Regions from separate parts of the Ancylobacter sp. SL191 genome, predicted to be linked through region 3. Evidence: predicted binding sites of a transcription regulator. Region 3 holds the regulator's gene; each other region holds the start of a gene.
What was found. Region 3 encodes PhoB, which activates phosphate uptake and scavenging genes when phosphate is short. Its sites were predicted from a motif close to TGTCATNNANCTGTCAT; they were not measured.
Positions count from the first base shown of each region.

Region 1 (10,756 bases), 2.3 Mb from region 3:
AGAGCAGGTGCGTCACCGGCGGGCCGCCCGATGGCGGCTTGAGCGAGCGCACGTTCGGCGCATCGCCGGGCTCGCCCCTGGTGGAGGCCTTCACCTCTTCGGCGCGGGGATAGGCGACGATCACATTGCGCGGCATGCGCTCCTGCAACAGCAATTCGCTGGCCTGGATGATCGGCTCGCGGTGGAAGCGCGCGCGCATCTTTCCGCCGTGCAGCACATTGGCGATGGCGACGATCGTCATGCCCTGGTGATGGGCCATGAAGTTGCGGACGATGGCGACGCTAGCATCATCGGGCCGGCGGGCCGGCGTGAAGTCCAGCGCCTCGTAGAAGCCGTAGCGCCCGTTGGCCCCCATATCGGCGAGCCGGTCGAAATTCGCCCGCGCCCCTGAGGGGTCAATCATCGCCGCCAGCCCTGTGGCATAAGGCGCGATCACCAGATTATCCGACAGGCCACGCTTCAGGCCGAGGCCCGGCACGCCGAAATTCGAGTACTGGTAGGTGAATTCGAGATCGCGCGCGTTATAGGCGGATTCCGAGATGCCCCAGGGCACGCCGAGCCCATGCGCATAGCTCTGCTGGCGCGCCACCACCAATCGGTTGGTCTGTTCCAGAAGACTGCCGGTCGGCGCGCGCATCACCAGCGAGGGCATCAGATATTCGAACATCGAGCCGGACCACGATACCAGCGCGGAGCCGCTGCCGAGTGGCGTCGCGGTGCGCCCGAGCCGGAACCAGTGCCGTGTCGGCGCATCGCCCTTGGCGATGGCGAACAGGCTGGCGAGCCGGGCCTCAGAGGCCAGCAGGTCGTAACAGCTCGGGTCGAGGCAGTTGTCGGGAACGCTGTAACCGATGGAAAGCAGCTTGCGATCGGGATCGAGCAGGAAAGCGAAATCCATCGCCAGCGCCATGTCACGCGCGGTCTGGGCGATGGTGCGCAGCCGGTTGCGCAGCGTGCGGGGCGCATCCGCGAGATAAAGCCGATCGCGCTCGTGCTCGACCACCGCGACGCGTAGGCGTTCGGTCCAGAACACCAGATCCGGCACGCCGCTTTCGTCTGCTGTCGGGGTCAGGTCGGCGGCCAGGCGCAAGGCCTTCTCGGAGAGCCGTATCAGTGTCGGCGTCGAGGCCTCCAGTCCCTGTCCGCCGCGCAGCAGCGCATTGATCTCGACGAACAGGCTGTCAAGCTGGCCGGTGCGCTCGTCGGCCGCCATCACCTGCGTCGTTCCGAGGGCCTCGCGGGCGAGGACTATGGCGTCCGCAATGCCGGCCTCGGCCTCATATGTGAGCGGCGCGGCGATCCACTCCTCGCAGGCGACGGCGACAACGAGAAGATGGCCGGCGAGATTGCCACTGTCGACCGAGGAGACATAGGCCGGCTCCAGCACCCGCAGGTCGCGCGTGCCGTACCAGTTGAAGAAGTGACCCTTGAAACGCGCCAGGCGCTGCATGGTCGATAGCGTCGCCTCCAGGCGCTCGACCGTCTCCATCGTCCCGGCCCAACCGAAGTCGCGCGCCGCGACCGAGGACAGCAGATAGAGCCCGATATTGGTCGGCGAGGTGCGGTGAGCAATCACCGGCTTGGGATCCTCCTGGAAATTGTCCGGCGGCAGCATGTTCTCGGACGACGTGACGAACGTTTCGAAGAAACGCCAGGTGCGGCGGGCGATCAGCCGAAGAGCGCGGGTATCAAACGGTGAGACCGCCAGCGTCCTGGCGATGGGCGGCGAACGGCTTGCCCAGAAGGCCAATGCGGGCGCGGCCAGCCACAGCGCGGCGAAGGGGAGGATGACCGGCCACGACGCCGGCGCCCAGGCGAAGGCACCAAGCGTCATTGTCAGCCCGAGCGCGGTGCCGCCCTGCATCCCGCGATAGAAGCCCATGAGATCGAGGCGCGGCTGCGCGCCCGCTACCGCCGCTGTGGTCCATTCCAGCAGGTGCCTGTGGGTGACGAACAGCCGGATCAGCGTGCGTGCCACCGCATCTCCAAGTCGCCAGCTTTGATCCGGGAGGAAGGCGAAGGTGAACGTTGTCTGCAGGAGCGCGATGCGCAGATCGTCAATCAGCGCCGTCACATGGCTGAGCAGCCGGATCCCCCTCCCGCGCGGCACAAGCGAGAACAGCACCGGCAGAAAAGCGGGGATCGCAATCGCCGCGATAAGCGCGAGCACGGCTTGGGCATTCCACGGTGCCGGAGCCAGCCAGCTCACGCCCAGCGCCGCCAAGGTGAACGGCGCCACCAGCGAGCGGCGCAGATTGTCCAGCATCTTCCAGCGGCCGAGCGTCGGCACCGCATGCGCGCCGGAACGCAAGCCAAACACCCAGGGCAGCAACTGCCAGTCGCCACGGGTCCAGCGATGCTTGCGCTTGGCGATCACGTCGTAACGGGAGGGGAAATCCTCCACCACCTCGACATCGGACGCCAGACCCGCGCGGGCATAGATGCCCTCGAAAAGATCATGGCTCAGCAGCGCGTTGTCCTTGATCCGCCCGGCGAGCGAGGCCTCGAACGCGTCGACATCATAAATGCCCTTGCCGGTGTAGGAGCCCTCGCCGAACATGTCCTGATAGACATCCGATACCGCCGCCGCATAGGGGTCCATGCCGCCGGGGCCGGAATAGACGCGCTGGTAGAGCGAGCCGTCGCGCCCGATCGGCAGAGAGGCCGTCACACGCGGCTGCAGAATCGCATAGCCACCGACGACGCGCTGCTCGGCCATACTGAATTGCGGCCGGTTGAGGGGGTGGGCCATCTTGCCAACCAACCGCACCGCCGCATCGCGCGGCAGGCGAGTGTCGGCGTCCAACGTGATGACGTAGCGCACGTCGGCCGGGGCCCGCGGCGGCTGGCCGTTGAGGGCGATAAAGCTCGTATCGGTGGCGCCGCGCAGCAGGCGGTTCAACTCGTGCAGCTTGCCGCGCTTGCGCTCCCATCCCATCCATTTGCCTTCGCCTTGGTTCCAGACGCGGTGGCGGTGAAGCAGCAGGAAGCGGCTCCCCGACAGCGCCGGCCCATAGCGGCGATTGAGCTGCGCGATTGCGGCCGTGGCGGTGGCAAGCAGGGCCTCGTCGCCCGGAACCGTTTCCTGGTCGGCATCCATGCCGTCTGACAGCAGCGCAAAGGCGAGATCGCCACTGGAGCCGGTGAGGTAGTGAACCTCCAACCTTTCGATCTGCTCAAGAAGATCGGCTTCGCTGGTGAGGAGCGTCGGCACCACCACCAGCGTGCGCAAGGCGGTCGGAACCCCGGCCGCGAGTTCCAGCCCCGGCAATGGCGAGGCACCGAACGATCGGGCCACACCCCGGTTGACCAGCGCGCTGGCCGCATCCGACGCCGGCAGGAAGGCGAGCGGTGCCAGCAGCAACAGCCAGCCCGCAGGGGCGCCGGGAACGTTGAGCCAGAGGTAGGCGATGACAAGCAGGGCCAGCGTGGTGAGCAGTACCGCCACCGCATAGCCATGCACACCGAACGGCGCGTTCAGCCGGGCGATCCATAGCGGTGCCGGGGGTCGAAAACCGATGCTTCTTTCGAGCGCGACGCGGCCTTCGGCGATCAGATAATAGCCGGGATCGCAGGCGCTCGGCACCGCGCCGTTTGCACGGGCTTCGGCCTGGGGCCCGCCCGCACTGGCGCTCAGGGCACGGTGCGCAACGTCCAATTCGCTGACATGGGAGCCGCGCGCGAGTTGCTCGATGGCGCTGCGGTAGAGATTGCGGGTCGCAAAATCCATTTGATCGAAGCCGCTGGCGCCTCTCAGCGTTTTGTCGACCAAGCTGACGCTCTCGAACCATTCTGCCCAGTCGATGTCGGAGATCAGGCGCATGCTGGTGATGACGTTGCGCACCGAGACGTTCGACGCGCCCTGCCTCTGCTGCGCGTGCTGAACCACCTCGTCAATCGACGCGCCCTGCAGTCTCAAACACTCATCGAGCCAGCCCAACGCGGGCGTGGTGCGGGGATCCTGGTCGCGCAAACGCTTGGCCAACTGCGCCGCAAAAAGCTCGGACAGCGGCCTGGACGAGCGCGCGATAACATCGCGGTCGAAGGCGAAGCCGGCAAAGCCGGACTCCAGCACCCGATTGGCCAGCGCATCGGCTTCGGCACGTGCCTCCCGGCCGACCATGATCTGGTCGGTCAGGCGCCGCAGATTTTCGATCAAAACGATGCGCAGTGTGATCGCCACCGCCCATAGCTCGCCGATAGTGAGCGGCTCAATCCGTTGATAGGCCGCGACAAACCGCCGGAGCGCATCAGGATCGACGTGGCTGTCAGTATGAGCGACAAACGCCCAGGCGAGTCCGAACACACGAGGATAGCCGGCGAAAGGGCCGGCTGCCAATTTGGGCAATTGGCGGTAATAACCCAGTGGCAGGTCGTCCCGAATCTCGCGGATTTGCTCCTCGACGAGGTGATAATTGTCCAGCAGCCATTCGGCCGCCGGCACCACCCCGTTCCCCTCCTCCAGTTCGGCAGCGCTGGCGCGATAGGCGGCCAGCAGCACCTTGGCATTATCGTTCAGGCGGCTTTGCAAGGAGACGACGATCGGCGGACGCGGCGACACCGTTTGAGCAATCGCGAGGCTTTCGGCATGCTGTTCCAGCCGCTCGACGCCGAACAACTCTTCCCGGACAGGCGCAGTGTCGCTCCAGGGTGCGGACGGGCGGCGGTTGAGGACCGCGCGGAGTTTTGCCAGCATGATCGCCTTTCGGCCCGGCATCGCGCCAGGGATAACGGGGCGGAACGGGACCATGTCATTAAGCCGGAGCCTCGGGTGAGGTTCCGGTTAGGCGAGTGAGGGGCGGTGTGATTGTCGCGCCGCCGACGTTACAGCATTTCGCCGGATCGTGGCGAAGTCATCGCCGTCGGTTTCGCCGAGTCGGATATCGGCTGAACCAAGCCTGGATCGAGACGCGCACGGCTTTGGTGCTGTGCTGCCGTTCCCATTCGATGGGGGCCGGTGTGATCGCGATGCTGGCGGTCGTGATGTTCTTCACGCTGGCTGGTATCGCAGCCAGTCCCATGCGCATCATTGACCAGTTCTCCGCGAGTGCCGGATATGCACATCGTTGAGACCGAGCATGCCCCGCGTCGCGGGCGCCGAGACGCGCTACGGCCTATAAACGGCGGTGATCGGCGGGGCGCGTAGGATACTGACGAGATGCGACAGTCGACGTCCGTCGGCCGCGAAATCGCACGATAGAAGGAAACCGGCGGGGGTGGCGGGCCGCGAGCGACCAAGAAGAGAACTATGTGTTCGCTGTAGCGCTATGATCCAGTCCGTCCGGGTCAACGAACGCCTAATTCTCCTGATGGCCGGGTGCTGCGGCTACGGCTACGGCTTGGTCGACAGAAAAGCCTTATGGTCGCTATCGATAACCAGCCCGGTGAGGCGACCGGTCCGATAGGCGCCGGTATCAATGCCGATGCGGTTGATCCGCTCCTCCGGCTTGGCGCTGATCGTGTGTCCATGGACCACCACTTTTTCCAGCGGCATCAGCGAATCGAGGAAGGGGCCGCGCATCCACAGGAGATCATCGGGGGACTGGCGCTCCAGCGACGTTCCGGGCCGGACCCCGGCGTGACAGAAGAAATAGTCCCCAAACGACACCGCGTATTGCAGACCTTTGAGGAAATGCACATGAGCGGCGGGGACCGCCGCCACCAGCTTGCGATGCACCTGTTCGAGATCGGCCTGCGTCTTCAGCTTCGAGCGATTGAGCTTCACGCCATAGGAGCGCGCCGTGGCGTTGCCGCCGCTATTGACGAACACGCCATCAATGCTGGGTTGATCGAGAAAGGCGAGGAATTCGACGTCGTGGTTTCCCGCCAGCAGGATATAGCGGGGATCAGCCGCCTGAAGCGTGATCAGACGGTCGACTACGCCCCTTGTGTCCGGGCCGCGATCCACATAATCGCCCAAGAAAATGATCCGCCAGTCGCCCGCCTTCGACCGCGCGATATCCTCCTCGATCTTCTGCAGAAGTTTGTCGAGAAGAGGCCTGCATCCGTGGATGTCGCCAATGGCGTAAATCCGGATTCCCTCAGGGCCGCGCGCCTCGGAAAGGGTGACGAGGGGTGTTTTCCAAAGTCCAAAAATTCTCTGCCGACTCCAATCCGGAGCGTCAGAATGATGCAACGTGCCGTGGAACACAATATCGCGGAGGTCGAGCAGGCGGGGAGGACCGCCCCCCCGCCCCCGTGCCGGGGCTCATGAAAGCAACGGGGCCGGTACGCAGAGGGCGAAGCTCAGCACGGCCGCGACGTGAGGCCTGGCCGGGAGAAAATGCATCGGGTGTCGGTGAGTCTCGACTCTCCGACGTCACCCGGCACGGCGTTCGTCTTAGACAACCACGGGTCGTGCGGGCGTCGTCCCGAGTCCCGGGAATGCCAATGCTACTTTTATGTGACAATGCGAGCCGCTATCGGTGGGCTTTCAGCTGACGGGAGGTGGTCTCTTCGTGGCGGCAAAACCGGGCTCACGCTCGGATGAGCGGAGAGACGACATGCCGGAGCAAACTCCAGAGGTTCAACTGCACGGCGACTTGGGCGCGCAGGAGCCGGTGAGCGCCGGCCGCGAGGTCGAATTGAAGCTGTTGACGGATCCCGCCACCCTGCAGCACTTCTTCGCCGCCGCTGTCGTTACGCGAAACGCCACCTCAAAGGGCGTCGTCCGGCGCCTGGAGGCCACCTATTACGATACGCCCGATGCGGTCCTCGCCCGGCAGGGTGCCTCGCTGCGCGTCCGGCGCAGCGGCAAACAGTTCGTCCAGACGCTTAAGCTGGCATCAGAGGAAAGCCCGCTCCAGCGACGCGAGATGGAAGCGCGGGTGCCCGATATCGCCCTTCAGCTCGAGGCGCTGCCCTTGGCCGAGCTGGGTGCGCCCTTCGCGACGCTGCCGGACGCGGGGCTCGCGCCGGTGTTCACCACCAAGATCCGCCGCCATACCCACGTGGTGGAGTTTGGCGGCGCCGCCATCGATGTCGCGTTCGATGAAGGAACTCTGAGTGCCGGCGACAAGGTGGAAGATGTCTGCGAGATCGAGCTAGAGCTGAAGGCCGGCGGGGCGGGCGCGCTCTATGAGCTGGGCCTGTCGCTGCTGGAGCAGGGTCCCGTCCGTATCGGGCTGCAAAGCAAGGCCGAGCGTGGCTATGCCCTCGCCTTCGGCACCTCGCCCACCGCTGAGAAGGCGTTCGCGACCGGCATCGGCCCCGCCGATACCACCGACGATGTGATCGCCAAGGTTTTGAACGCCTGCCAGTCCCATGTGATGGCGAATCTGATGGCGGCGCATCATGGCCAGGACCCCGAGGGCGTCCACCAGCTGCGGGTCGCGCTGCGGCGTCTGCGCACCGCTATATCGCTGTTCAAGAAGGAAGTCCCCGCCTCGGCGCTCGAGGCTCTCGGGCTTGACGCCAAGAGGCTGGCCAGCGCGCTCGGGCCGGCCCGCAACTGGGACGTGTTCGCCACGTCGACCATCGCCGCGATCGAGCGCGCCAATCTGCCCGGCATCGACTTCACCGAGCTCAGATCCGCCACCGCCGCGCCGCGGGCGCGTAGCTATCAGGCCGTCCGCGTCGATCTGATCGATCTCGAATGCACCCGCTTCCTGCTGTCGCTCGGCCGGGTGATCGAGCGCCGAAGCTGGCGCAACGATATCGGCATCGAGGCTCTCGCCGTGCTCACCCAGCCGGCGCGCGAGTTCGCCGGGCGCGGGCTGGCGCGCCTGCACCGCAAGGCGCTGAAACAGGGCCACAATTTCCGCAAGTTGCGGCCGACGGCACGGCATGAGCTGCGCCTGACGCTGAAGAAGCTGCGTTATACGGCGGAGTTTCTGCTGCCGCTTTACGACTGTGACGATGCCGCCCGGAAATATCTGAAGCGGATGTCCCGGCTGCAGGACATCCTCGGCATCGACAACGACATCACCACCACGCAGGCGCTGCTGCGCGAGGTGGAGGAGAGCACGTCGCTGCCGCAGGTCCACAAGGCCATCGGCGCCATCACCGGCTGGCAGGGGCGCGACCGCATTGAGACCGCCGAGTCACTGCGGCGCAGCTGGCGCAAGTTCATCGATGCCGAGCCGTTCTGGCCCGGCTAGCCGGGCGGCGCGCCCCTCACTGTCCCTCTAGGATCGTCACCGCGTTGTCGTGCTCTCGTCATGAGGCACGTCGAAACGTCACGTCGACGCCGAAGAGGAGGGGATGCCTGGATGGACTATTTCAAACGCTTCAACTTCCTTTTCGCGACCCCCGCCTTCGATGCGGACGATCTGGAGGGCGCCCGCTATCACCAAATCGTCGCGGAGATAGAGAGCTCCGGCTTCGAGGTGGTGCGCGCGCGCACCATCGAAGATGCCGAGATCGCGGTTCAGACCGACGCCGCCATCGGCTGCATGATGGTGGACTGGGGCAAGAAGGGCATGGAGGGTAAGACGGCCTCGCTCATCAATTTGATGCGCCGGCGCGGCCTCGACTTTCCCATCATTCTGCTGATCCGCCGCAAGCGGTTCGAGGACGTGCCGGTGGAGGTGCTCGACTTCATCGATGGCTATGTCTTCCTCTCCGAAGAAACCCCCGCCTTCATCGCCAAGAACCTCATCAGCCGGCTCAAGCAATATGCCGAGACCCTGAAGACGCCGTTCTTCGGCGCGCTGGTGGATTATGCCGAGGAGGGCAACCAGCTCTGGACCTGCCCCGGGCATAATGGCGGCGTGTTCTACTCGCGCAGCCCGATCGGCCGCGTGTTCATGGAGCATTTGGGCGAGGCGGTGTTCCGCGACGACCTCGACAACTCCGTAATCGATCTCGGTGACCTTCTGACCCATGAGGGCCCGGCCCTTGCGGCGCAAAAGGAAGCGGCCAAGATCTTCGGCGCCGAGAAGACCTATTTCGTGCTCAACGGCACCTCGACCTCGAACAAGGTCGCGCTCTCCGCCCTCGTGACAGATGGCGACCTCGTGCTGTTTGACCGCAACAACCACAAGGCCGCCCATCATGGCGCGCTGATGATCTCCGGCGGCATTCCGGTCTATGTGCCGACCGTGCGCAATGCCTGGGGGCTGATCGGCCCGATGGATTTCGCGGCGCTGGACGAGGAGGCGCTGCGCGAGCGCATCCGCACCCATCCGCTGGTCACTGACCCCGAGGCCTGGCAGAAGCCGCGTCCGTTCCGCGTCGCGGTGGTCGAGCAATGCACCTATGACGGCACGATCCACAATGCCGAGATGATCCTCGGGAAGATCGGGCATCTGTGCGACTACATCATGTTCGACGAGGCCTGGGCAGGCTTCATGAAGTTCCACCCGCTCTATGCCGGGCGCTTCGCCATGGGGCTGAAGGATCTGGGACCGGACGCGCCTGGCATCATCGCCACCCAGTCGACCCACAAGCAGCTCGCGAGCTTCAGCCAGGCCTCGCAGATCCACATGAAGGACCGGCATATCAAGGGGCAGAAGCGGCGCGTGGAGCATCGGCGCTTCAATGAGAGCTTCATGCAGCACGCCTCCACGTCGCCCTTTTACCCACTATTCGCCTCGCTCGACGTTGGCGCGCAGATGATGAAGGGACGCTCCGGCGAAGTGCTGTGGGACGACACGATCCGCCTCGGCATTGAGCTGCGCAAGAAGATCCGCGCGGTGCGCCGGGAGTTCGAGGAGAAGGAACAGCGCCCCGAGCGCCGCTGGTTCTTCGAGCCCTTCGTACCGGACCGGGTGGCGATTCCCGATGCCGCCAGCCCCGGCGCGGTCCATGACGTGCCGTGGGAGAGCGTCTCCACCGACCAGCTCGCCACCAACCCGGCCTTCTGGCATCTCACGCCGGGTGCCGCCTGGCACGGCTATGCCGGCATGGCGGCGGGCTTCGCCATGACCGATCCCAACAAGCTGACACTGCTCACGCCCGGCTTCGACCGCTCCACCGGCGCCTATGCGGAGCACGGAATCCCGGCCCCCGTGGTCGCGCAATATCTGCGCGAGAATCGCATCGTCGCGGAGAAGAACGACCTCAATTCGCTGCTGTTCCTGCTGACGCCGGGCGTTGAATCGAGCAAGGCCGGCACGCTGATCAGCGGTCTGGTCGCCTTCAAGAAACTGCACGACGACAACGCCTTGCTGGAAGACGCGATCCCCGAATTCTACCGGCGCCGGCCCGGGCGCTATGAAGGCGTGCGCCTGCGCGACCTGTGCGGGGAGATGCACCGCTTCTTCCGCAGCGCCAATGTCAGCGCATTGCAGGCCATGCAGTTCGCGGCTGAGCACCTGCCCGATATCGCCCTGTCGCCCCACGATGCGGCGCGCTGCCTGGTGCGCAACGATGTGGATTACCTGCCGATCGACGCCATTGCCGGGCGCATCGCGACCACGCCTTTCGTGGTCTACCCGCCGGGCATCGCCACGATTGTCCCCGGCGAAAGGCTCACGCAGCGCGCCCAGCCGATGATCGACTATCTCAGGATGTTTGAAGCCTGCTTCAATACGTTTCCGGGCTTTGACGTCGAGATCCAGGGCGTCTATCGCGAGACCGATGCAGCCGGTCGCATCCGGCTCTATACCTATGTGGTTGCGGAATAAGCGGGAGTCCGGGTTCGTTCATGGAGCAGGAGAACGCGGTCATTGTCCGCCCGACGCGGGATTCCGACGTGGATGCCATGCTGGCGATCTACCGCCATCACATCCGCCGGGGCGTCGAGGAGGGGGTGGACGACAATGACACGCCGCAGCCCGACGACCTGCGGGAGCGGCGCAAAAACCTGAAAAAC
Region 1 covers NZ_CP113056.1:3,248,350-3,259,105, forward strand. The annotation lists gene OU996_RS14690 (GH36-type glycosyl hydrolase domain-containing protein) at 1-4,696, opposite strand, end outside; gene OU996_RS14695 (hypothetical protein) at 4,804-5,070, shown strand; gene OU996_RS14700 (metallophosphoesterase family protein) at 5,333-6,151, opposite strand; gene OU996_RS14705 (CYTH and CHAD domain-containing protein) at 6,426-8,099, shown strand; gene OU996_RS14710 (Orn/Lys/Arg decarboxylase N-terminal domain-containing protein) at 8,211-10,568, shown strand; gene OU996_RS14715 (GNAT family N-acetyltransferase) at 10,589-10,756, shown strand, end outside.
Region 1: OU996_RS14710 (Orn/Lys/Arg decarboxylase N-terminal domain-containing protein) is a predicted target of PhoB. The motif match lies at 8,145-8,161, and genes of this name have one in related genera.

Region 2 (10,756 bases), 1.1 Mb from region 3:
GGAGATCCATGTTCACCAAAATCGCCGCCGCCGCGCTCGCGCTGGCACTCACCACCGCTCCCTTCGTCAGCGCCCCCGCGCGCGCCGCGGACAAGCTCACCGTCCTGCTCGACTGGTATGTGAACCCCGACCACGCGCCGCTGATCATCGCGCAGGAGAAGGGCTACTTCAAAGCGCACGACCTCGATGTCGACCTGATCCCGCCCTCCGACCCCTCCGCCCCGCCGCGCCTCGTCGCCGCCGGGCAGGCGGATGTCGCGGTCAGCTACCAGCCGAACATCTATCTGTCGGTGAAGGAGGGCCTGCCGCTCATCCGCTTTGGCACGCTCATTTCCACCCCGCTCACCGCGCTGGTGGCGCTGAAGGACGGGCCGATCAAGTCCATCGCCGATCTCAAGGGCAAGACCGTCGGCTATTCGGTGGCGGGGCTCGAGGACGCGCTGCTCGGCACCATGCTGGCGAGCGCCGGGCTGAAGCCCACCGACGTCACCATGATCAACGTGAACTTCGCCCTGTCCCCGGCGCTGGTCGCCGGCAAGGTGGACGCGGTGATCGGCGCCTACCGCAATTTCGAGCTCACCCAGATCAAGCTCGAGGGCAAGGAGGGCATCGCCTTCTTCCCCGAGGAGCACGGCGTGCCGGTGTTCGACGAGCTGATCTATCTCGCCCACAAGGACAAGGTCGGCGATCCCCGCCTCAAGCGCTTCCTCGCGGCGGTCGAGGAGGCGACGATCTACATCCTCAACCACCCGCAGGAGGCGTGGGGCGTGTTCGTCAAGGCCAACCCCAAGCTCGATGACGAGCTGAACCGCACCGCCTGGACCGACACGCTGCGCCGCTTCGCCCACGCGCCGGCCGCGCTGGACGAGGGCCGCTATGCCCGCTTCGGGGAGTTCATGAAGAGCCACAAGCTGATCGACAATGTGGAGCCGGTCTCCACCTACGCCACCGCGATCAAGTAGGCGGCCTCGCCATCTGATCCCGGACGCCCCCCTTCGTCATCCCGGACGGCCAAAGGCCGATCCGGGATCGTCCCCCGGCACGGGGATGACGATACCGCCCGGCAATGCTAACCCGAACGGGGTGCGCAGGACGGGACAGGATGATGGGCAACGGTTTCTATTACGGCGTGGCGATTCTGGTCGGGGCGGTGGTCGGCGTCATCGGTGCCGCCTTCCATCTCAGCGTGGAATGGCTGAGCGCCGCCTGGCCGGCCTGGCTGTCCGGCGGCATCGGGCTCACCGGCGCGCCGCTCTATCTCGCCGCCGCGCTCATCGGCGCCAGCATGACGGTCACCTCGCTGTTCCTCGTGCGCCGCTTCGCCCCGGAAGCCGGCGGCTCCGGCGTGCCGGAGATCGAGGGCGCGATGGAGGGGCTGCGCGAGGTGCGCTGGCACCGCGTGCTGCCGGTGAAGTTCTTTGGCGGCCTGCTGGCGCTGTCCTCCGGCATGGTGCTCGGGCGCGAGGGGCCGACCATCCATATGGGCGCCTCGGTCGCCAAGGCCGCGGCCGACCTCACCAAAATGGCGGCGCAGGACATGCGCGGCCTGCTCGCCGCCGGTGGCGCCGCCGGCCTTGCCGCCGCCTTCAACGCCCCGCTCGCCGCCGTGCTCTTCGTCATCGAGGAGACGCGCCGGCAATTTCCCTACAGCGCCCGCACCTATATCGGCGTCGTGCTGGCCTCGCTCACCGGCGCCATCGTCACCCAGATGTTCACTGGCGACATCCCCTATATGCGCCTCGCGGTGGATACGCTGCCGCTCGCCGTGCTGCCGGCCTTCGCCGGGCTGGGGCTGATCCTCGGCGGCGTCGGCACGGTGTTCAACCGCACGCTGATCGGCTCGCTCGACCGGGTGCGCGCGCTCGGCCAGCGCAGTTCCTTCTATCTGTTCCCCCTCGTGGTCGGCCTGGTCGTCGGCGTGCTGATGTTCGCCCTGCCCGAGGCGACGCAGGGCGGCGAACTGCTCGCCGTGCAGCTCGCGCAGGAGCACCGCACCGTGCTGGCGCTGGCCCTCATCGTGCTGCTGCGCTTCGTCATGACCATGGCGAGCTATTCCACCGGCGTCGCCGGCGGCATCTTCGCGCCGATCCTGGCGCTCGCCACCACCATCGGCCTCTGCTACGGCGCCGCGCTGGAACTGGTCCTGCCGCTGCCGGACCGCATGGAGGTGGTGTTGGCGATCGCCGCCATGGGCGGGCTGTTCGCCGCCACCATCGGCGCGCCGCTGGTCGGCATGGTGCTGGTGATGGAGCTGACCGGCGCCTACACCGCGCTGGTGCCGGTGATGCTCACCACCATCATCGCCAATATGGTGGCGCTCGCGCTCGGCAACCGGCCGATCTACGAGGTGCTGCTGGAGCGCACCCTCGCTTTGGAGGCGAAGGCGCGGCAGGCCAGCCATTCCCCCGCCGCGTCGCCCTCTAGCCTCGATGACGGCGCGGTCGCCGGGGGCGGCGTCACCAACACGCTGCGCGGCTGATCGCCTATTCCGCCGCGGCGAGCGCGTGCGGGACAAGGCGCGCCGGGCCGTCCTCGCGCCGCTCCAGCGCGATATGGGTCTCGTGCAGCTCCAGCAGCGTCGAGCGGTGGCCGATGGAGAGGATCGCCGCCTGCGGCAGCCGCTCGCGCAGCGTGCGGTAGAGCGCGGCCTCGCTCGCCTCGTCCAGCGCCGAGGTCGCTTCATCCAGCAACAGCACGTCGGGCTTCACCAGCAGCGCGCGGGCAATGGCGAAGCGCTGCTGCTCGCCGCCGGAGAGTTCCGCGCCCCACAGGCCGCGCTCGTCGAGCCGGCCGGCGAAGGCGGCAAGCCCCACCGCCTCCAGCGCCCCGCGCAGATCCTCATCAGTGAAGCGCTCCATCGGGTCGGGATAGGCCAGCGCCCCGCGCAGCGAGCCGACCGGCAGATAGGGCCGCTGCGGCAAGGTGAGCACGCGCCCGCCGGTTTCCACCACGCCATGTCCATAGGGCCAGATGCCGGCAATGGCGCGCAGCAGCGTGCTCTTGCCGGTGCCGGAGGCGCCGGTGAGCAGCACCCGCTCGCCGGGCTTGACGCCCAGCGCGTCGAGGGCGACCAGCGCGCGCCCGTCCGGCAGGCGCACCTCCATGTCCGTGACCTCCAGCGGCGCCGTGCCGGGCACCTGGCGGTAATTGGCCTTGAGGGTCTCGGCGTGCGTGGTCTCGACCTGGCGCTGGAAGCCGATGAGACGATCGACCACCGACTTCCACTCGGCCAGCGTCGCATAGGCGTTGATGAAGAAGGAGAACGAGCCCTGCACCTGCCCGAAGGCCGAGGAGGTCTGCATGAGCTGGCCGAGCTGGATGGTGCCGGCGAAATAGGCCGGCGCCACCACCACGAAGGGGAAGATGATGGAGAGCTGGCCATAGCCGGCGGTGAACCAGGTCAACCGCTTCTGGGCGATCATGATGCCCCAGTAATTGTGCACGACATGGCCGAAGCGGTCGAGCAGCCGGCTGCGCTCCACGCCCTCACCCTTCATCAGCGCGATCTGCTCGCCATTCTCGCGCACGCGCACCAGATCGACGCGGTAATCGGCCTCGAAGCGCTGCTGGTCGAAGTTCAGCTTCACCAGCACCCGGCCGATGAGATGGGCGAGGAAGGTGCCGAGCGCCGCATAGGCGAAGGCGGCCCAGACCAGATAGCCGGGAATGCGCCATTCCCCGCCGAACAGGTTGAAGGCGAAGTCGCCCGACAGCCCCCACAGGATCACCGCGAAGGAGGCCAGCGTCATCACCGCATTGAGCAGGCCGATGAAGATGCTCAGCGTCTGCGAGATATAGGCGCTGATGTCGTCGGCGATGCGCTGGTCGGGGTTATCCGCCTGATCGCCCTTCAGCCGCAGCCGGTAATGGGTCTCGTTGGCCAGCCAGGCGGAGAGGTATTTGTCGGTCATCCAGGTCCGCCAGCGGATCTGCAGCCATTGCCGCAGATAGATCTGGTAGACCGCGATGGCGATGGAGGCGGCGGCGTAGAAGGAGAACAGCCAGAGCTGATGGGTGAAGGCGGGGTAATCGCGCTCCTGGATCGCGTTGTAGAACACGTTGTTCCAGGAATTGATCAGCACGGTGGCATAGACCCAGCCGACCTCCAGCGCGATCACCGCGCCGAGCAGCGCCAGCCCGCGCCATTTGTCCTCGCCACGGAAATAGGGAATGGAGAGCCGCCAGACATCGGCGAGCAAGGAGAGAATGGCGCGCAAGGGAAAGTCTCCGGCGGGAGGAATGCTTGGGCTGATGCATGGGTGGGGCGCGAACGCCGCCGCGTGACCATTAGCCGAAGCAATACCGCCGGGATCGTGGCGAATGGATTAAACTTTGGAAAGCAAAGTGCCGCCGATTACACGGCCGGCCGCCGCCTCATGTGCCGCAAGGGCACATGAGGCGGGTGTCCCCGCGCTTCTCGGCTAGCACAGGGCGGTCAGGACAGCACGCCAGGGCCATAGCCGAGGAAGGTGATGGAGACCATTCCACCGCTCTTCGAGGCGTCGCGCTGCACGTTGCAGATCGGGTCGGTCTGCGGAACGATGGGGTTCGGCGCATTTTTCGGCGGATTGGCGCAGGCCGGCGGGGCGACGCTCGCCGTGCAGTCGTCGCAGCCATAGGGATAGACGCCGACCCGCCCGACATTGTCGCCAATGGCGCTGTTGGAGAATGACGTAACCTTCGGATAGGCGGAACTTGCCGACCATGAGCCGCCGCCATGGAGATGGAAGGCAATCATCGCGTTCACCCCGGCCACTGCGCTGATGTCTACGGTCTCCATCGCATTCGAGCCCTGGAAGGCATTGTTGAGGATGAACTCCGCGATGTTCACCCCCTCGGGCCAACTCGGCGTCGCACAGTTGAGCGGCGGCGTGCCGAAGGTGATGTTGCCGTTGAACCCGACACCTTGAGGCGAGATGTAGGAGACGCTGTTCGCCGTGCCCGGCTGAAGGGTGAAGTAACCCTGAAGCGGCGCCTCGGCGGTGATGCCCCAGCCGACGTCGCTGACATTGGAAATGCAGCCGGCCGTGGCGCCGAGCGTCAGCCACACGGTCACGGACTCGGTGGTCGCATTGGTCACGATGAGTTCGGTCTGGCTGGACATGTCACCCCCCGGTGATGCGCGAGGCCCGAACGGCGGAAGACCGCCCGGTGGCATTCGGCAACCATCATTCTGGCGGCACTTCCAGCGTTTGCAATCACAAATCGCACCATGAGCCACCGCAACCGCAGGGCGGGCTTTGTGGCCCGCCACGCGGGGCGCGGGGTCGGGTTCAGCCGGCCGGCTTGGCCGCCATCGGGCTCGGGGCGAGAGCGTGGGTGGTCGCCGGGCTTTTGACCGGGGCGGCGGCCATGGCCGGGGCGGTCGCTGTGCCCGGCGCGGGATTGGCGGCCACCATCTGGCCGCTCCAGGGCTCCACCTCCTGATGCAGGGTCTGCCAGAAGGCGGCGCGGTCATCCTTGCTGCGCCCGCCAGCGGACGCCGCCGACACACCGAGAACCGGAAGGGCGAGCGCCGCGATCAGGGTCGCGGCCGTTGCAATGCGGATCATAGGACATCCTCCGTTGATGGGGGCGTCATCGCGCCCTCTGGGGAGCATGTCGGAAACGCACGGCGCGGCGCCAGAGGCGCTCACGAAACCCTGAAGATTATGACAGAAAATCCATAAATATCATAACGTTAGGTGAGGCGCCGAGCCTTGAGCCCGCTGCGTCAGCCGGCCCGCGCTCAGATAAAGCGCTTGCGGATGTTCTGGCTGATCATGTCGAGCACCGAGACGGTGATGATGACGAGGATAAGGATCGCCGAGGCCTGCGAATAAAGGAAGCCGCGCATCGTCTCGTTGAAGGTCATGCCGATGCCGCCGCCGCCGACGATGCCCAGCACGGTGGCCGAGCGCACATTCGATTCAAAGCGGTAGAGCGCGTAGGAGATCCACAGCGGCAGCACCTGCGGCAGCACGCCATAGATGATCTCCTGCAGCCAGGTGCCGCCCGTGCCGCGAATGCCCTCGACGGGGGCGGGGTCGATCGCCTCCACCGCTTCGGAGAACAGCTTGGCGACGACGCCGGTGGTGTGGATGAACAGCGCCAGCACGCCGGCGAAGGGACCGAGGCCGACGGCGGCGATGAAGATCAGCGCGAAGACCAGCTCGTTGATGGCGCGGCAGGCATCCATCACCCTGCGGATCGGGAAGGCGACCCAGCGCGGCACGACATTGTCGGCCGAGAGGATGCCGAAGGGGATGCCGGCGATCACCGCCAGCAGCGTACCCCAGATGGCGATGGCCAGCGTCTCCAGCATCGCGTTGAAATAGACGTCGATGTCGGTGAAGTCGGGCCGCAGGAAGTCGGCGCCCAGCGTCGCCATGTTGCCGGCGTCGCGCATGAGCTGCGCCGGGTCCATCTCCGCCTCGTGCCAGGAGAACACCAGCACCGTCACGCCGGCCGCCGCGATGGCGAGGCGGGCGAGGCGCGTGGTCAGCGGCGTGTGCGGCGGGGCCGGCAGCGCGGCGACGGCAGAGCGGTGGGCGGCGGCAGAGCTGGTCATGGGGCGAGAAAATCCGTCCGGGAGATCCGAGGGCGGGAGCAGCCGGTAACGACCGGCTGCCACGAAGACGGGGCGGCACGCGGGCCGCCCCGGATCGGCGAAGAACGGGGCGGCGCGAGCGCCACCCCTATGCCACCTCACATGGAGGGGAGCTTCTTCTGCTGCTCGTCGAGGGCGGCGAGCTTGGCGTCGATTTCCTTGATCTTCGCGGCCTTCTCGTCAGCCGAGAGCTTCTCGTCGTTCTGCGTCTTCATCTTCGCCTTGAACAGCTCGAGCTGACGGATCGGGATCAGCTGGGCGTCGGAGGAGGCGAGGAAGGGGCCCCAGCCGTCCGAGGTCTTGGCGAGCACGGCGCGGGCCGCCTCGATCTCTTCCGGCGTGCCGTTGCGGCCATAGGTCATGAAGAAGGTGTAGATCTTCGCCTTCAGGTCGGCCGGCAGATCCTTGCGCCACACGATCGGGTCGCCGGCGATCATCGGCGAACGCCACACTTCCTTGATCTTGGCCGCTTCCGCCGGGCGGGTCTGCTGCAGGCGGGTCATGTTTTCGGTGTTGTTGGTGGCGAAGTCGACCTGCTTGTTGGCGACCGCGAGCAGGTTGCCTTCATGATTGCCGCTGACGACGCGCTTGTAGCACTTCACCGGGTCGACATTGTTCAGGGCGAACACATAGTAGCTCGGGACGAGGAAGCCCGAGGTCGAGTTCGGATCGCCATTGCCGAAGTTATAGCCCTTCGAGCAATCGAGGATGTCCTTGAGGTTGTTGATGTCGCTGCGGTCGACATTGGTGACGATCAGCGAGTAATAGCCCGAAGAACCGTCCGGCTTGGCGGTCTTGACGAACACTTCGCCATTGGAGCGGTCCACCGCTTCCATGGCCGACTTGTTGCCGAACCACGCAACGTCGACCTTCTTGAAGCGCATGCCCTCGATGACGCCGGCATAGTCGCCGACGAAGAACGGCTTCACCGGGATGCCGATGGCCTTTTCCATGTCCTTGAGCAGGGGCTCGAAGCTCTTGGCGAGGTTGGCCGAGGACTCGGTGGAGATGAAGCCGAAGTTCAGCTCCTTGACTTCCTGCGCCGCCAGCGGGGCGGTCAGGCCGGCGAGCACGAGGCCGGCCGCGAGAATGCGCTTCATGGATGTCGCTCCTGTCAGGATACGGTCTGGATGTCGGGGGTCTCGGCCGGCACGGAGGCGCCGACGACGAACTGGCTGGGCAGGATCAGCTCCTCGGCGCTGGCGCCGTAGAGCTCGGTGAGGAAGGCGGCGTTGATCTGCGCCGCCGGACCGTCGAACACGACGCGGCCGGCATTCATCGCCACCACGCGGTCGAAATAGGCGGTGGCGTAGTCCACCTGGTGCAGCGAGACGACCAGCGCGATGCCATGGTCGCGGCTCATCGTCACCAGCGTGTCCATCACCCGCTTGGCCGATTTCGGGTCGAGCGAGGCGATGGGCTCATCCGCCAGCACGAGCTTGGCGCCCTGCACCAGCGCGCGGGCAATGGCGACGCGCTGCTGCTGGCCGCCGGAGAGTTCGCGCGCCCGCTTCATGGCGTGCTGGGCGATGCCAACCTCGGCCAGCGCGGCATAGGCGGTGCGGCGCTCATCCTCGTTGAACAGGCCGAGCGTGCCGCGCAGCACGCTGATGCGCCCGAGCGCGCCGACCAGCACATTGGTCAGCACCGACATGCGCCCGGCGAGCGCGAATTGCTGGAACACGAGACCGATATGCCGGCGCGCCGCGCGCACATCAGCGGCGAGCTTGCCGCCCTCCTGCACCTTCACGCCGAAGGAATGCACCGCGCCGGAGCCCTGCCCCTGCGCATCGGCGAGAATGAGACCCGCGGCGAGGCGGATGAGGGTCGATTTGCCGGAGCCGGAGGCCCCGATGAGCGCCACGCGCTCGCCCGGCTGGATGGTCAGCGAGACATTCTCCACGGCGCGCATGGCGCCATAGGTCTTGCTCACACGGTCGAGTTGAAGCGCTGCCGCCATCGGATCTCCGCCGGCCTGTGAAAGACCGGCTTGGGGTAGTCCCGTGCGATGACACGTCGATGAAGCGTCTGCGACAGTTCCGTGAACGCCCCCGACTGAGAGCCGGCAAGGCTTCGCCGCAGCGGGGAACGGGGGCCTCTCGTGACACAGTCATGGCCGGGCTTGGCCCGGCCATCCACGACTTTGACCGGGTGCGTGGATAGGAAGGCGTGGATGCCCGGCCCAAGGCCGGGCATGACGGCGCTCTGGGGGCGAGCCTCTCCAACCGCCCCGTGTCCCGGACGCCCGAAGTGTCAGCGGAAGGCGCGCCGGGATCCAGCGGACGAGTCTTTCGCCGTGCCCTTGATGGGGCTCCAGAGGCAAAGCTGCCTCCGGCGGAGTCTCCCTTGGGCCCCGGATCAGCGTTGCGCTACGCGCAACTTGTCCGGGGAACGGGTGGGCCGACCCGAGCCTCGCCGCATTGACCCCGGCTCTCCCCGCCCCCACCATGACACGGGGCGCGCCGCAGGGCGCGGACGGCGCGGCCGCGCAGGGACGCTTCTATCGGGGGACGCATGTATTACGCGATCATTCTGCTCACCATGGTGATCCTGCCGGTGGTGAGCATCGCCGGCGAACTCGCGACCACCAGCGGGGTCGGCGCCTTCGTCGTGGTCGCCATCAAATGGTTCGCCTTCTGGGCCGTGGGCGTGCGGCTGCTGCTCGCCGGCGTCACGCAGATCTGGAAGCCGGCCTTCACCGTGAAGGGCATTCTCGGCATCGACGAGCCGCGCGCCCATGTGCTGGCGCAGGAGCTCGGCTTCGCCAATGTCGCCATCGGCCTCACCGGCCTGCTCTCGCTGGTGTTTTCCGCCTGGGTGCTGCCGGTGGCGCTGGTCGGCGGCCTGTTCCTCGGCCTCGCCGGCCTCAACCACGCCCGCCGCCCGCACCGGAACCTGCGCGAGAACGTGGCGATGATCTCCGACCTCTGGGCCGCGATCATCCTGCTGGCGGCGCTGCTGCTCAGCCTGGTGTGAGGCGCCTATACTACTCGCTAGGCATGGCTATTCATCGGCGTTTTCTTGCCGTCTCCGTCGACGCCCCCGGACGAGCCGATTGGCTTCATGAAATTCATCATCTCTCCTAAATATAGGCTTTAGCCCAAGCTCAATACGCGCGTTATCAAAGTCTTCTTGAGCGCCGTGACGAATCCAACATATAGACACTACATCAATTACATCTTCCGCGCCATTATCATGTAATATTTCCACTATTTTTGATCTTAATTCATCAACAGAATTCGAACTTTTTACTATTTCGACAGCACCTTTATAACTATGCGTAACTTTGTCAGAAACGAATTTTATCCACTTATTATCCTTAAGCGAAGACTGTATCTTTTCTTCTTCTATTCTTCTGTTTTGATCTTGAATTAATTTAGCAGAACCCTTCGAATCAACATTCGAAAGAACCTTTTCTAAATATACTTTAAGAGTATTATTTATTTCTTCAAGATCATTTATTTTCTTTGAAAGCTCAGAAATCTGACTTAACTGGGATCGAGATCTCAGAAACTCCCTAAACATACCAGCCCACTGCTCTCGGAGCCAATTTTCGATCTCGGAGTAATTAGAGAATGAAAAAACTGGATTATTTCTAGGCTGCGCCAGTATGTAATCTATCAATTTAAATACATTTACCGAGTCTACGCTCACATATTTTATATGCTGGTTATCTTTATTTGACAAATAAGTTCTATGTTCAATATAAACAGAATTTTCAATTAGTACATATATTGGCACTCCAGACAATCTAGCATGCTCGTATTCCTGCTTTGTCACACTATCGTAACTATCAAAGAATTTTTTATCCGAACTCTCACCATCTCCCGAAGACGCCGATCCATACCGCCCCCCGATAATAAGAACAAATATATCAGCCGAAGCAGCTTCGCGATAACAAGACTCATCAAGGGCAGAATCAGGATTATAAGAAATAAGCCCTCTTTCTGATAAAACGGCATCATATCCCACATTAGATATAAATGCCTCAATAGAAGATCTTATGTGCTTGAGGTCATAATAGGTCGAACTCACAAAAACTCTCGGCCGTGCCAATGCCCCCTCCCCCAACGTAGAGACGTCAACATAGAAACATTATTCTGAAAGTTTACAATCCGCGAAACCCGACATAGCCGCCCTCCCCGTCGAACAGCACGTCATAGCCGT
Region 2 covers NZ_CP113056.1:4,459,326-4,470,081, forward strand. The annotation lists gene OU996_RS20460 (ABC transporter substrate-binding protein) at 9-962, shown strand; gene clcA (H(+)/Cl(-) exchange transporter ClcA) at 1,103-2,479, shown strand; gene OU996_RS20470 (ABC transporter ATP-binding protein/permease) at 2,484-4,217, opposite strand; gene OU996_RS20475 (hypothetical protein) at 4,436-5,104, opposite strand; gene OU996_RS20480 (hypothetical protein) at 5,274-5,552, opposite strand; gene phnE (phosphonate ABC transporter, permease protein PhnE) at 5,729-6,550, opposite strand; gene phnD (phosphonate ABC transporter substrate-binding protein) at 6,688-7,689, opposite strand; gene phnC (phosphonate ABC transporter ATP-binding protein) at 7,704-8,549, opposite strand; gene OU996_RS20500 (hypothetical protein) at 9,104-9,565, shown strand; gene OU996_RS20505 (DUF4062 domain-containing protein) at 9,593-10,624, opposite strand; gene OU996_RS20510 (hypothetical protein) at 10,698-10,756, opposite strand, start outside.
Region 2: phnC (phosphonate ABC transporter ATP-binding protein) is a predicted target of PhoB. The motif match lies at 8,598-8,614, and genes of this name have one in related genera.

Region 3 (10,756 bases):
GCTCGGCAGCGCAAAATTGTCGCACATTGCGCAAGGTCAAGGCAGTGTCACAAACCGGTGCGCGGAACCGGATCCTCCACGACATCCTCGTCCAAGGCTGGGTCGTCCCCTTCCTCCGAAATGTCGATCTTGGCGCGCGGCCAGCGCACGGTGACCGAGGCGCCATGGGCGGGCGCGGCCCGGTTGACGAAGCTCAGCTCGGCGCCGGAGCGCTCCAGCAGCGTCTTGGCGATGAACACGCCGAGGCCGAGCCCCTGGCGCGTCTCTTCCTCGGCCTCGGGAGCGTCGCGCCGCCAGCGGTTGCGCCCGCGGCTGGTCACATAGGGCGCGCCGATGGAATCGATCAGCTCGGGCGGGAAGCCCGGCCCATCATCGGTGAAGGTGACGGCGACCTCGGTCTCGCTCCAGGTCGCGACGACGTTGACCGCGCTCTCGGCGAAATCGACGGCGTTCTCGACGATGTTGCCGAGGCCGTAGAGCAGGCCGGGATTGCGCGCGATCACCGGCTCGTCGCCGGCGGGGGCGGGCACGGCGATGGTGATGGCGATGCCGAAATTGCGGTGCGGGGCGACGACATCCTCGAGGATGTGCGACAGCGGCATGCGGTCGAAGGGCGCGTCGCCCGCCTCCAGCGAGGTGAGGCGGCGCAGGATGGTGCGGCAGCGCTCGGACTGCTCGCGCAGCAGGCGGATATCGTCGGCGAGCGGGCTGTCGGCGGGCACGGCGCGGGCGAGTTCCTTGGCCACCACGGTGATGGTGGCGAGCGGCGTGCCCAGCTCATGCGCGGCGGCGGCGGCGAGCCCGTCCAGCGCCGAAATGTGCTGCTCGCGGGCCAGCACCAGCTCGGTCGCGGCGAGCGCCTCGGAGAGTTCGCGCGTTTCCTCCGCCACCCGCCAGGCATGCACGCCGATGAAGCCAATGGCGATGGCGAGCGCCAGCCAGATCGCGGCGAGGTAGAGCGGCGGCAGCACCGGCGCCATTGGCGTGCCATCGGTCGCCCAGGGCAGCGGCATCTGCCACAGCCCGACCAGCGCCGCGCAGATCGCCGCCAGGATGCCAAGCAGGATCGTCGTGCGCGGCGAGAGCGCGGTGGCCGAGATCAGCACCGGGGCGAGGAACAGCAGCGCGAACGGGTTGGCGAGGCCGCCGGTGAGGAACAGAAGGGCGGCGAGCTGGAGGATGTCATAGGCCAGCAGCCAGGCCGCCTCGACATCGGAGAGCCGGCGCGCGCCCGGGTTGCGCAGCCGCAATGCAAGGTTCAGCCAAGCCGAGAGCGCGACAACCGCGAGGCACGCGCCGAGCGGCAGGGTGAAGCCGAGCAGCCATTGCACCACCACGATCGCCAGCGTCTGGCCGGAAATCGCCAGCCAGCGCAGGCGGATGAGGGTGTCCAGCCGGAGGCCGAAAAACCGTTCGCCAATGGGATGATCGAGCGAAAGCGTCATGTGTTCCCCGTCGCGGCTTCCTCTATACAGGCAGATACGACGAAAGGGCGAGGGCGGCCCCGATTTGACGGCGCGGCGAAAGAGCCTATTTATGCTGCAACGCACAACTCATCGCGTCACCGGCGGACAGTCCCGCCGGCACGGAGATGGAGGATATCCATGGCCATCGGCGTCTTCGGCGATCTGACGGATCTCGACGAGGCGGCCCCGCCGCCGGAGGCCACGCTGGAAGCGGCATCGGCCTTCTCGCGCCCGCTCTACTGGATGTATGAGATGGGTCATGCGGCGCTCGACCCGCTGCGCATGCTGGTGGATGCCAACCGGCTCTACTACCGCAACCCGGCCAACCCGCTGACCCATACCGGCTTCGGCAAGTCGATCTCCGCCGCCTGCGAGATGTTCGAGCGTACGACGCGGCGCTATGGCAAGCCGGACTGGGGCATCACCGAGACGGTGGTCGGCGCCACCCGCGTGCCCGTGCATATCGAGACGGTGTGGGAGCGGCCCTTCTGCCGCCTGCTGCATTTCCAGCGCGACTTCCCGGTCCATCCGCGCCGGCCGCAGCCGCGCATGCTGATCGTCGCCCCGCTCTCCGGCCATTACGCGACGCTGTTGCGCGGCACGGTGCAGACGCTGCTGCCGAACCACGACATCTACATCACCGACTGGATGGACGCCCGTAACGTGCCGATGAGCGGCGGGCGCTTCGATCTCGACGACTATATCGACTATGTCATCGACATCTTCCGCCATCTCGGCGGCGGCGTTCACGCGCTCGCCGTCTGCCAGCCGGCGGTGCCGGTGCTCGCCGCCGTGGCGCGCATGGAGGAGATGGGCGACCCGGACGTGCCGGCCTCGATGGTGCTGATGGGCGGGCCGATCGACACGCGCGAGAGCCCGACCGCGGTGAACGACTTCGCCAAGGAACGCGGCATCGACTGGTTCCGCCGCAACGTCATCACCACCGTGCCCTGGCCCAATGGCGGCTTCATGCGGCAGGTCTATCCCGGCTTCCTGCAGCTGCACGGCTTCATGGCGATGAATTTCGAGCGCCATCTGCAGGCCCATGCCGACATGTTCAGCCATCTGGTGAAGGGCGACGGCGATTCCGCCGCCAAGCATCGCGAGTTCTATGACGAGTATCTCTCGGTCATGGACCTGCCGGCGGAGTATTACCTCCAGACGCTGCAGACCGTGTTCATCGACCATGCGCTGCCGACCGGCCAGATGACCCATCGCGGCGCGAGGGTGGACACGTCGAAGATCCGCAATGTCGCGCTGCTCACCATCGAGGGCGAGAACGACGACATTTCCGGCGTCGGCCAGACGCGGGCGGCGCAGACGCTGTGCTCGAGCCTTCCCGACGACAAGCGCGCGCATTACCTCCAGCCGACCGTCGGCCATTACGGTGTGTTCAACGGCTCGCGCTTCCGCGCCGAGATCGCCCCGCGCATCTCCGACTTCGTGCTCTCGCACAACTGGCCCCGCAAGGGCCACAACGCGCCGGCAGACGCGCCCGCCTCGTGAGGTGAGCGCGCCCTGCCGGTCTGGCTATGTGCCCGGCTCGGCATCTATCCCGGCTTCCCAATAGGGCGGATCGCCGAAGGCCGCGCGAAGCCACTCGGCCATCGCCCGCAGCTTGGCCGTGGGATTGCGGCCTTCGGGATGCGCGACATAGATGAATTCCGCTTCCGGCTCGGCGCCGACCTCGATCACGCGCAGCGTGCCGGCGTGGATGGCGGGCCCGGCGATGAACAGCGGCAGCATGGTGATGCCGAGCCCGGCCATCGCCGCGTCGCGCATGATCATGCCGTTATTCACCTGCAGCCCGACCCTGGCGCGCACCTGCACGCGGCCGGCTTCGGACACGAACTGCCAGTCGGCAAGGCCGCGATGGGTGTAGAAAATCCCGCGATGGTCATTGAGCTGCGCCAGATCGCGCGGCGCGCCGTGCTGTTCCAGATAATCGGGTGAAGCCACCAGCACGCGCCGGCTGCGGGCGAGGCGCCAGGCGGTGAGCGGGCTGTCGCGCATCGGCCCGTGGCGGATCACGCCGTCATAGCCCTCCGCCTGCGCGTCGACCACCCGGTCATCAAGCTCGATGCTCAGCTCGATCTGCGGATGGCGGCGCAGGAAGGGGTAGAGCGCCGGGCCGATATGCAGGGCGGTCAGCGTCACCGGGGCGGAGATCCTCAGCGGGCCGGCCAGCGTGCCGCGCCGCTCCGCCAGCGTGGCGACCGCCGCGTCGAGCCCGCGCAGCGATTGCGAGGCCATCTCCAGAAAGGCCGCGCCATCCTCCGTCAGCGACAGCCGGCGGGTCGAGCGATGCACAAGGCGCGCGCCCAGACGCTGCTCGAGCTGGGCGAGGCGGTCACTGACCACCGATTTCGACAGGCGCAGCCGGCGCGCCGCCTCGCTGATCGAGCCGGCCTCGGCGATGGCGACGAAGGCGGCGATGCCGTCCAGTTTCATCGTTCGGCTTTCCCGGACATGAATTCCATTGTCGGCAGTCTAATCCGAACGCCGGGCGCGGGCCATACTCTCCAGCGAAACGGGCCGGCCGGGATCGTCCGGCGGCGGTCATCGTGAAATCACGGAGAAATCTCATGTCTCGTCTCACCGGCAAGGTAGCCATCGTCACTGGGGCCAGCTCCGGCATCGGCCGCGCCACGGCGCGGCTGTTCGCCGCCGAGGGCGCGAAGGTCGTGGTCGGCGCCCGCCGCCAGGCCGAGCTCGACACGCTGGTCGCCGACATCGCCGCCGGTGGCGGCGAGGCCGTGGCGCTGGCGGGCGACGTGCGCTCGGAAGACTACGCCAAGGCACTGGTCGCGCTGGCGGCCGAGCGTTTCGGCCGGCTCGACATCGCCTTCAACAATGCCGGCACGTTGGGCGAGAAGGGGCCGAGCACCGGCGTCTCGGCCGGGGGGTGGGAGGACACGCTGGCGACCAACCTCACCAGCGGCTTTTTCGGTGCCAAGCACCAGATCGCGCAGATGCTGACGACCGGCGGCGGCTCGGTGATCTTCACCTCGACCTTTGTCGGCTACACAACGGCCTTCCCCGGCCTTGCCGCCTATGCCGCCTCGAAATCGGGGCTGATCGGCCTCACCCAGGCGCTGGCTTCCGAATTCGGCCCGCAGGGGGTGAGGGTCAATGCCGTGCTGCCCGGCGCGGTGGAGACGGAGATGTACCGCGAGGCCAATGACACGCCCGAGGCGCAAGCCTTCGTCACCGGTCTGCATGCGCTGAAGCGCGTCGCGCGCCCCGAGGAACTGGCCCACTCGGTGCTCTATCTCGCCTCGGACGATTCGTCTTTTGTGTCCGGCACCGCGCATCTGGTCGATGGCGGCCTGTCGATCACGCGGACCTGAGAGCCCGCCAGGGAGGACGGACGGGAGGACGGGCGGAAATAACCGCCCGTTTTCCGGCGGCGCCGGTACAAGCGCGGTGCTAGCGTCCGATCATGGCGACCGACACGCTGCATGATTTGTTCGACCTGACGCTGCCGGACCCGGCAACGCTGTACCGGGCGTTGTTGGCGCGCGAGGCGACTTATGAGGGGCGCGTCTATGTCTGCGTCGCCACCACCGGTATTTTCTGCCGGCTGACCTGCCCGGCACGCAAGCCACTCGCCGAGAACTGCACCTTCCGCCCGACCATCGGCGCCTGCATCGAGGCGGGGTTCCGCCCCTGCAAGAGGTGCCACCCGCTCCAGCCGGCGGCGGAGGCCGACCCGATGATCGCCGCCCTGCTCGCGGCGCTCGATGCCCGCCCGGCCTACCGCTTCGGCGAGGAGGACATTGCCCGCATGGGCTATGACCTCTCCACCGTGCGGCGCGCCTTCAAGCGGCATTTCGGCATGACCTTTCTCGACATGGCCCGCCACCGGCGGCTGCGCGAGGGTTTTGAGACGCTGGCGCTCGGCGGCTCGGTCATCGCCGCGCAGCAGGAGGCGGGGTTTCAGTCGGCGAGCGCCTTCCGCGCCGCCTTCGCCCGGCTGCTCGGCTGCGCCCCCGGCGACATCGCCGGCGAGGGCCGGCTGCTGGCGGACTGGATCGGCACGCCGCTCGGCGACATGATCGCGATTTCCAGCCCCACCCATCTGCACCTGCTGGAATTCATCGAGCGGCGCGGCCTGCCGGCGGAAATCGCCCGGCTGCGCCAGGGCGTGAAGGGCGCGCTCGGCATTGGCAGTACGGCGCCGACCGAGCAGATCCGCGCCGAGCTGGGCGCCTATTTCGCGGGCCGCTCGGCCGATTTCGCGACGCCCGTGGCGCTCGACGGCAGCGCCTTCACCCGCGCCGTCTGGGCCGAGCTGCGCCGCATCCCGGCGGGGGAGAGCGTGAGCTATGCCGAGATCGCCCGGCGCATCGGCGCGCCCGCGGCGATCCGCGCCGTGGCGCGGGCGAACGGCGCCAACCAGCTGGCCCTCATCATCCCCTGCCATCGCGTCATCGGCGCGGATGGCGCGCTCACCGGCTATGGCGGCGGCCTCTGGCGCAAGCAGCGGCTGCTGGAGATCGAGGCGCAGTACCGCACCCGGCCGCAGCAAGTGGGGTGAGGCGTCCGCCAGAGGCGGCAGCTAGGGCGCGGCGGCGGTCCGCTTGTCCCGTGCGCGGGCGATGCAGGCCAGCGAGGTGACGATGACCAGCGCCGCGAACACGCCGGGCGGGAAGATATAGCGTGCATCCCCGGCCGGCGCGGCGACGAAGAGCAGCCCCAGAAAACCGAGCGTGCCGGCATAGAGCACCAGCGGCAGCAGAGCGCCCCGCCGGTCGATCCACAGCGCCGGAAGCAGGAAGAAGGCGGCAAGGCCGACCAGGACATAGCCGCGCCGCCAGGGTGCGTTGGCGCCTTCGACGATCATCTGGATCAGGCGGGCCGCTCGTTCGGGAAAGGCGAGGGTGAAGCCGTAGGGGTTGTCGTCGATGCCGCCATGAGTCGGGTAATAGGTGGCAGGGGTGTTCAGGCCCATTTGCTGCTCGAACACCGCAAGGCGGGTGGCGAGATAGCAGCCGGGATGCGCGACCAGAATTTCCCGCCAGCGCTGCTCGATAGCGGGTACGCGGCGCCACATATAGCGGGGCCCGAGGCGCTCATTCCACAGCGGCGTGTCGAAGGTCAGGTTGATATGGCGGGGATTGTGCAGCGCCCGCAGCTCCTCCACCGTGAACGGGTCGCCGGGGGTGATGACATCGGTCAGCAGGGACTGCCCGGCGCAGATCGAGGTGCCGGCGATGTCCCACAGCTGGATGTTCGTCATCATCGGCCCGACCGACGGTAGCCGCTGCAGGTCCGGCAGGCGCCAGAGCGTGCTCGCATAGGCAAGAGCCAGCGTCACCACGATGCCAAGACCGGCCGCCACGCGTTGCCGCCCGGTCGAGGCGGCACCGGCGGGCTTCCACACGACCAGCAGCATGAAGGGCAGCACCAGCGGCAGCGCGTTGTAGCGCAGCGCGATGGAGGCGGTGAGGCAGGCGAACAGAGCGACGAATTTCGCCCAGGAGAAGCGGCGCGTGCCGGACAGCCACAGGGCGACCGCCATCACCGCGAAGGTGCCGACGGTCACGTCCTTCCACAGCACGATCAGGGCGCCGATCAGCGTGGGAAACACGACGAACAGGCCGAGGAACACCGCCATGAGCGGGACCGACACCCTGGCCGATGGGGCGAGATGGCGGATGATGAGGTTGGCCGAGAGGAACAGGGCAAAGGACTGGAAGAGCAGCAGACCGCCGGGATTGCCCGGCAGGTGCCGGAAGAGGAAGAACAGATAGTCATGCACGGGCGGCCAGAGCGCCGTCTCCACCCCCTCGATGGACTGGCGGTAGGCATAGAGGCTGTCGAACGACATCAGCCCCGGCCAGACGGTGAAGGCGATAAAGGCGGTGGCGAGGCCGGCCATCAGGAAGGCGGCGAGGAGGTCGGCGCGCCGGGCGTCGCCTGCGTCTGCCTGCGGCAGATGCGCGTTCTCGGGCGCTGACATTGACGTAACCATCCGCTCTCCATCGGGAGGGCCGCGCCGGCAGGGAGCGAATGAAACGCGCACCGTCGCGGAAGGCGGATGATGTTCCATATCCGGCGACGGGAGGCAACGCGGCAGGAGCGCGGTAGGGGGGCCGGCACGCGGGCTTCGCGCGCCCACGAAAAAGCCGCCGGCCCTCGCGGGGCGGCGGCTTGTCATTTAGGTTCCCGCCCTAATGGGCGCGGGCGAACATTTCGTTGCGCCGCCTCGCGCTAATGGGCGCGGGCGAACATCTCGTTGAACGAGTAGCCCGAGCCGCGCACGGTGCGGATGGGGTCCGGCTGGCGCGGGCGGTTGAGCGCTTTGCGCAGGCGGCCGACATGCACGTCGACGGTGCGCTCGTCGATATAGACGTCCTGGCCCCACACGCCGTCGAGCAGCTGCTCGCGCGAATAGACCCGGCCGGGCGACTGCATGAGGAATTCGAGCAGCCGGAATTCAGTCGGGCCGAGATGCAGCTCGCGCCCGGCGCGGTGGACGCGCTTTGTCTCGCGGTCGAGTTCGATGTCGCCGGCGCGCAAGAGCGTCGAGACATGCTCGGGCTTGGCCCGGCGCAGCAGCGCCCGCACGCGGGCGACGAGCTCCGGCACCGAGAAGGGCTTGACCACATAGTCGTCGGCGCCGGTGGCGAGGCCGCGCACGCGCTCAGTCTCCTCGCCACGGGCCGTGAGCATGAGAACGGGCATGCGCTCGGTCTCCGGCCGGGCCCGCAGGCGCCGGCACAGCTCGATGCCGGAGAGGCCGGGCAGCATCCAGTCGAGGATCAGGAGGTCCGGCACGCTCTCGCGCAGCCGGGTCTCCGCCTCGTCGCCGCGCCCGACGCTGTCGACGGCATAGCCTTCGGATTCGAGATTGTAGCGCAGCAGGAGGGTGAGGGGCTCCTCATCCTCCACGATCAGAATATTGGTGGCCATGGCGTCATCCCCGGTCGTCGGTCACGCCGGCTCAGGCCGGGAAGGGCAGCGAGGTGAGGCTGCTGGTATCCTGCTTCGGCCGCTCGTCGGTGAGCTGCTGACCGGTGGCGAGATAGTTCACGGTCTCGGCGATGTTGGTGGCGTGGTCGCCGATGCGCTCGATGTTCTTGGCGCAGAACAGCAGATGCGTGCACAGCGAGATGTTGCGCGGATCCTCCATCATATAGGTCAGGAGTTCGCGGAACAGCGAGGTGTAGAGGACGTCGATGTCGCCATCGCGGCGCCAGACTTCCAGCGCGCGGTCATTGTCGCGGCTGGCATAGGAGTCCAGCACCATCTTGAGCTGCTCCAGCACCATGCCGGACATGTGCTCGACGCCGCGCACCAGCTTCTGCGGGTGGAACTCGCCGGTCAGCGCCAGCACGCGCTTGGCGGTGTTCTTGGCGAGGTCGCCGATGCGCTCGAGGTCGTTGGCGATGCGCATGGCGGCCACGATCTCGCGCAGATCGCCGGCCAGAGGCTGGCGGCGGGCGATGGTGAGGATGGCCTTTTCCTCGATCTCGCGCTGGAGCAGGTCGACCGGGCCGTCGAGCACGATCACCTTCTGGGCGAGCTCGGTGTCGCGCTTGACCAGCGCCTCGACCGAATCCGCGACGAGGCGCTCGGCCTGACCGCCCATCTCCACCACGCGGCGGCTGAGCTCCTTGAGGTCGGCGTCGAAGGACGAAACGATATGTTCGGTCATGGGAGGCTCCTCTGCCGGCTCAGCCGAAGCGGCCGGTGATGTAGTCGCGGGTGCGGGCCTCGCGCGGATTGGTGAAGATCTCGTTCGACGCGGCGACCTCGATCAGTTCGCCGAGATAGAAGAAGGAGGTGATGTCGGCGCAGCGCGCCGCCTGCTGCATGTTGTGCGTCACGATGACGATGGTGAATTCCTGCTTCAGCTCGTCGATCAGATCCTCGATCTTCGAGGTCGAGATCGGGTCGAGCGCCGAGGTGGGCTCGTCGAGCAGGATCACTTCCGGGCGCACGGCGATGGTGCGGGCGATGCACAGGCGCTGCTGCTGGCCGCCGGACATGCCGAGCGCCGAGGTGTGGAGACGGTCCTTGGTCTCCTCCCAGATCGCCGCCTTGCGCAGGCACCACTCCACGCGCTCGTCCATCTGCGCCTTGGAGAGCTTCTCGTGCAGCTTCACGCCGAAGGCGATGTTGTCATAGATCGACATCGGGAAGGGCGTCGGCTTCTGGAACACCATGCCGATGCGCGAGCGCACCACGGTGGAGTCCAGATCCTTGGAGAGCAGGTCGACGCCGTCGAACAGGATCTTCCCTTCCGCGCGCTGGCCCGGATAGAGCTGGTACATGCGGTTGAAGATGCGCAGCAGCGTGGACTTACCGCAGCCCGAGGGTCCGATCATCGCGGTAACGCGCTTCTCGGGGATCTCGAAATTGATGTTCTTCAGGGCGTGGTTGTCGCCATAGAAGAAGTTCAGCCCCTCGACCTTGAGCTTGGGCTCGGCGGACGGCGCGGTGGCGCGGTTCACGGCGGAGGCGATGTCGATCGACGTTTCAGCAGCGAAATTCATGGTCCGTCTCACTTCATCTTCGCCAGGACGAGGCGGGAAAGAATGTTCAGGGTCAGCACCCCGACGGTGATGATGAGCGCGCCGGCCCAGGCCAGGGCGACCCAGTCCTCGAAGGGGCTGGCGGCGTATTGATAAATGGCGATCGGCAGAGACGCCATGGGCACGCTGAGGTCCAGCGACCAGCCATTATTGCCGAGCGAGGTGAACAGCAGAGGCGCGGTCTCGCCGGCGGCGCGGGCCACGGCCAGCAGGATGCCGGTAACGATGCCGGCGCGGGCCGCCCGCCAGGTGACCAGGGTGACCACCTTCCACGCCGGCGCGCCGAGCGCGAAGGCCGCCTCGCGCAGGCCGATCGGCACCAGGTTCAGCATGTCTTCGGTGGTGCGCACGACCACCGGGATGATGATGATCGCCAGCGCGAAGGAGCCTGCCCAGCCGGAGAAGCCGCCGATCGGCACGACCATGAGCTGGTAGACGAACAGGCCGATCAGGATCGAGGGCGCCGAGAGCAGCACGTCGTTCACGAAGCGCACGGCATTGCCGATCTGCGTGTTCTTGCCGTGCTCGGCGAGGAAGGTGCCGCACATCAGGCCGATCGGCGTGCCGATGACAAGGGCGACACCGATCTGGATCAGCGAGCCGACAATGGCGTTGAGCAGGCCGCCGCCCGCGCCCGGAGGCGCGGTGATCTTGGTAAACACATGCGGGCCGAGGGCCGGCAGGCCCCGCGCCACCAGGGTCCAGAGGATCCAGGCGAGGAGGACAAGCGAGAGCGCGGCGAAGCCG
Region 3 covers NZ_CP113056.1:868,711-879,466, reverse strand. The annotation lists gene OU996_RS03920 (ActS/PrrB/RegB family redox-sensitive histidine kinase) at 48-1,445, opposite strand; gene OU996_RS03915 (polyhydroxyalkanoate depolymerase) at 1,605-2,972, shown strand; gene OU996_RS03910 (LysR family transcriptional regulator) at 2,997-3,917, opposite strand; gene OU996_RS03905 (SDR family oxidoreductase) at 4,052-4,816, shown strand; gene OU996_RS03900 (bifunctional transcriptional activator/DNA repair enzyme AdaA) at 4,909-6,006, shown strand; gene OU996_RS03895 (hypothetical protein) at 6,028-7,431, opposite strand; gene phoB (phosphate regulon transcriptional regulator PhoB) at 7,683-8,384, opposite strand; gene phoU (phosphate signaling complex protein PhoU) at 8,416-9,129, opposite strand; gene pstB (phosphate ABC transporter ATP-binding protein PstB) at 9,149-9,970, opposite strand; gene pstA (phosphate ABC transporter permease PstA) at 9,979-10,756, opposite strand, start outside.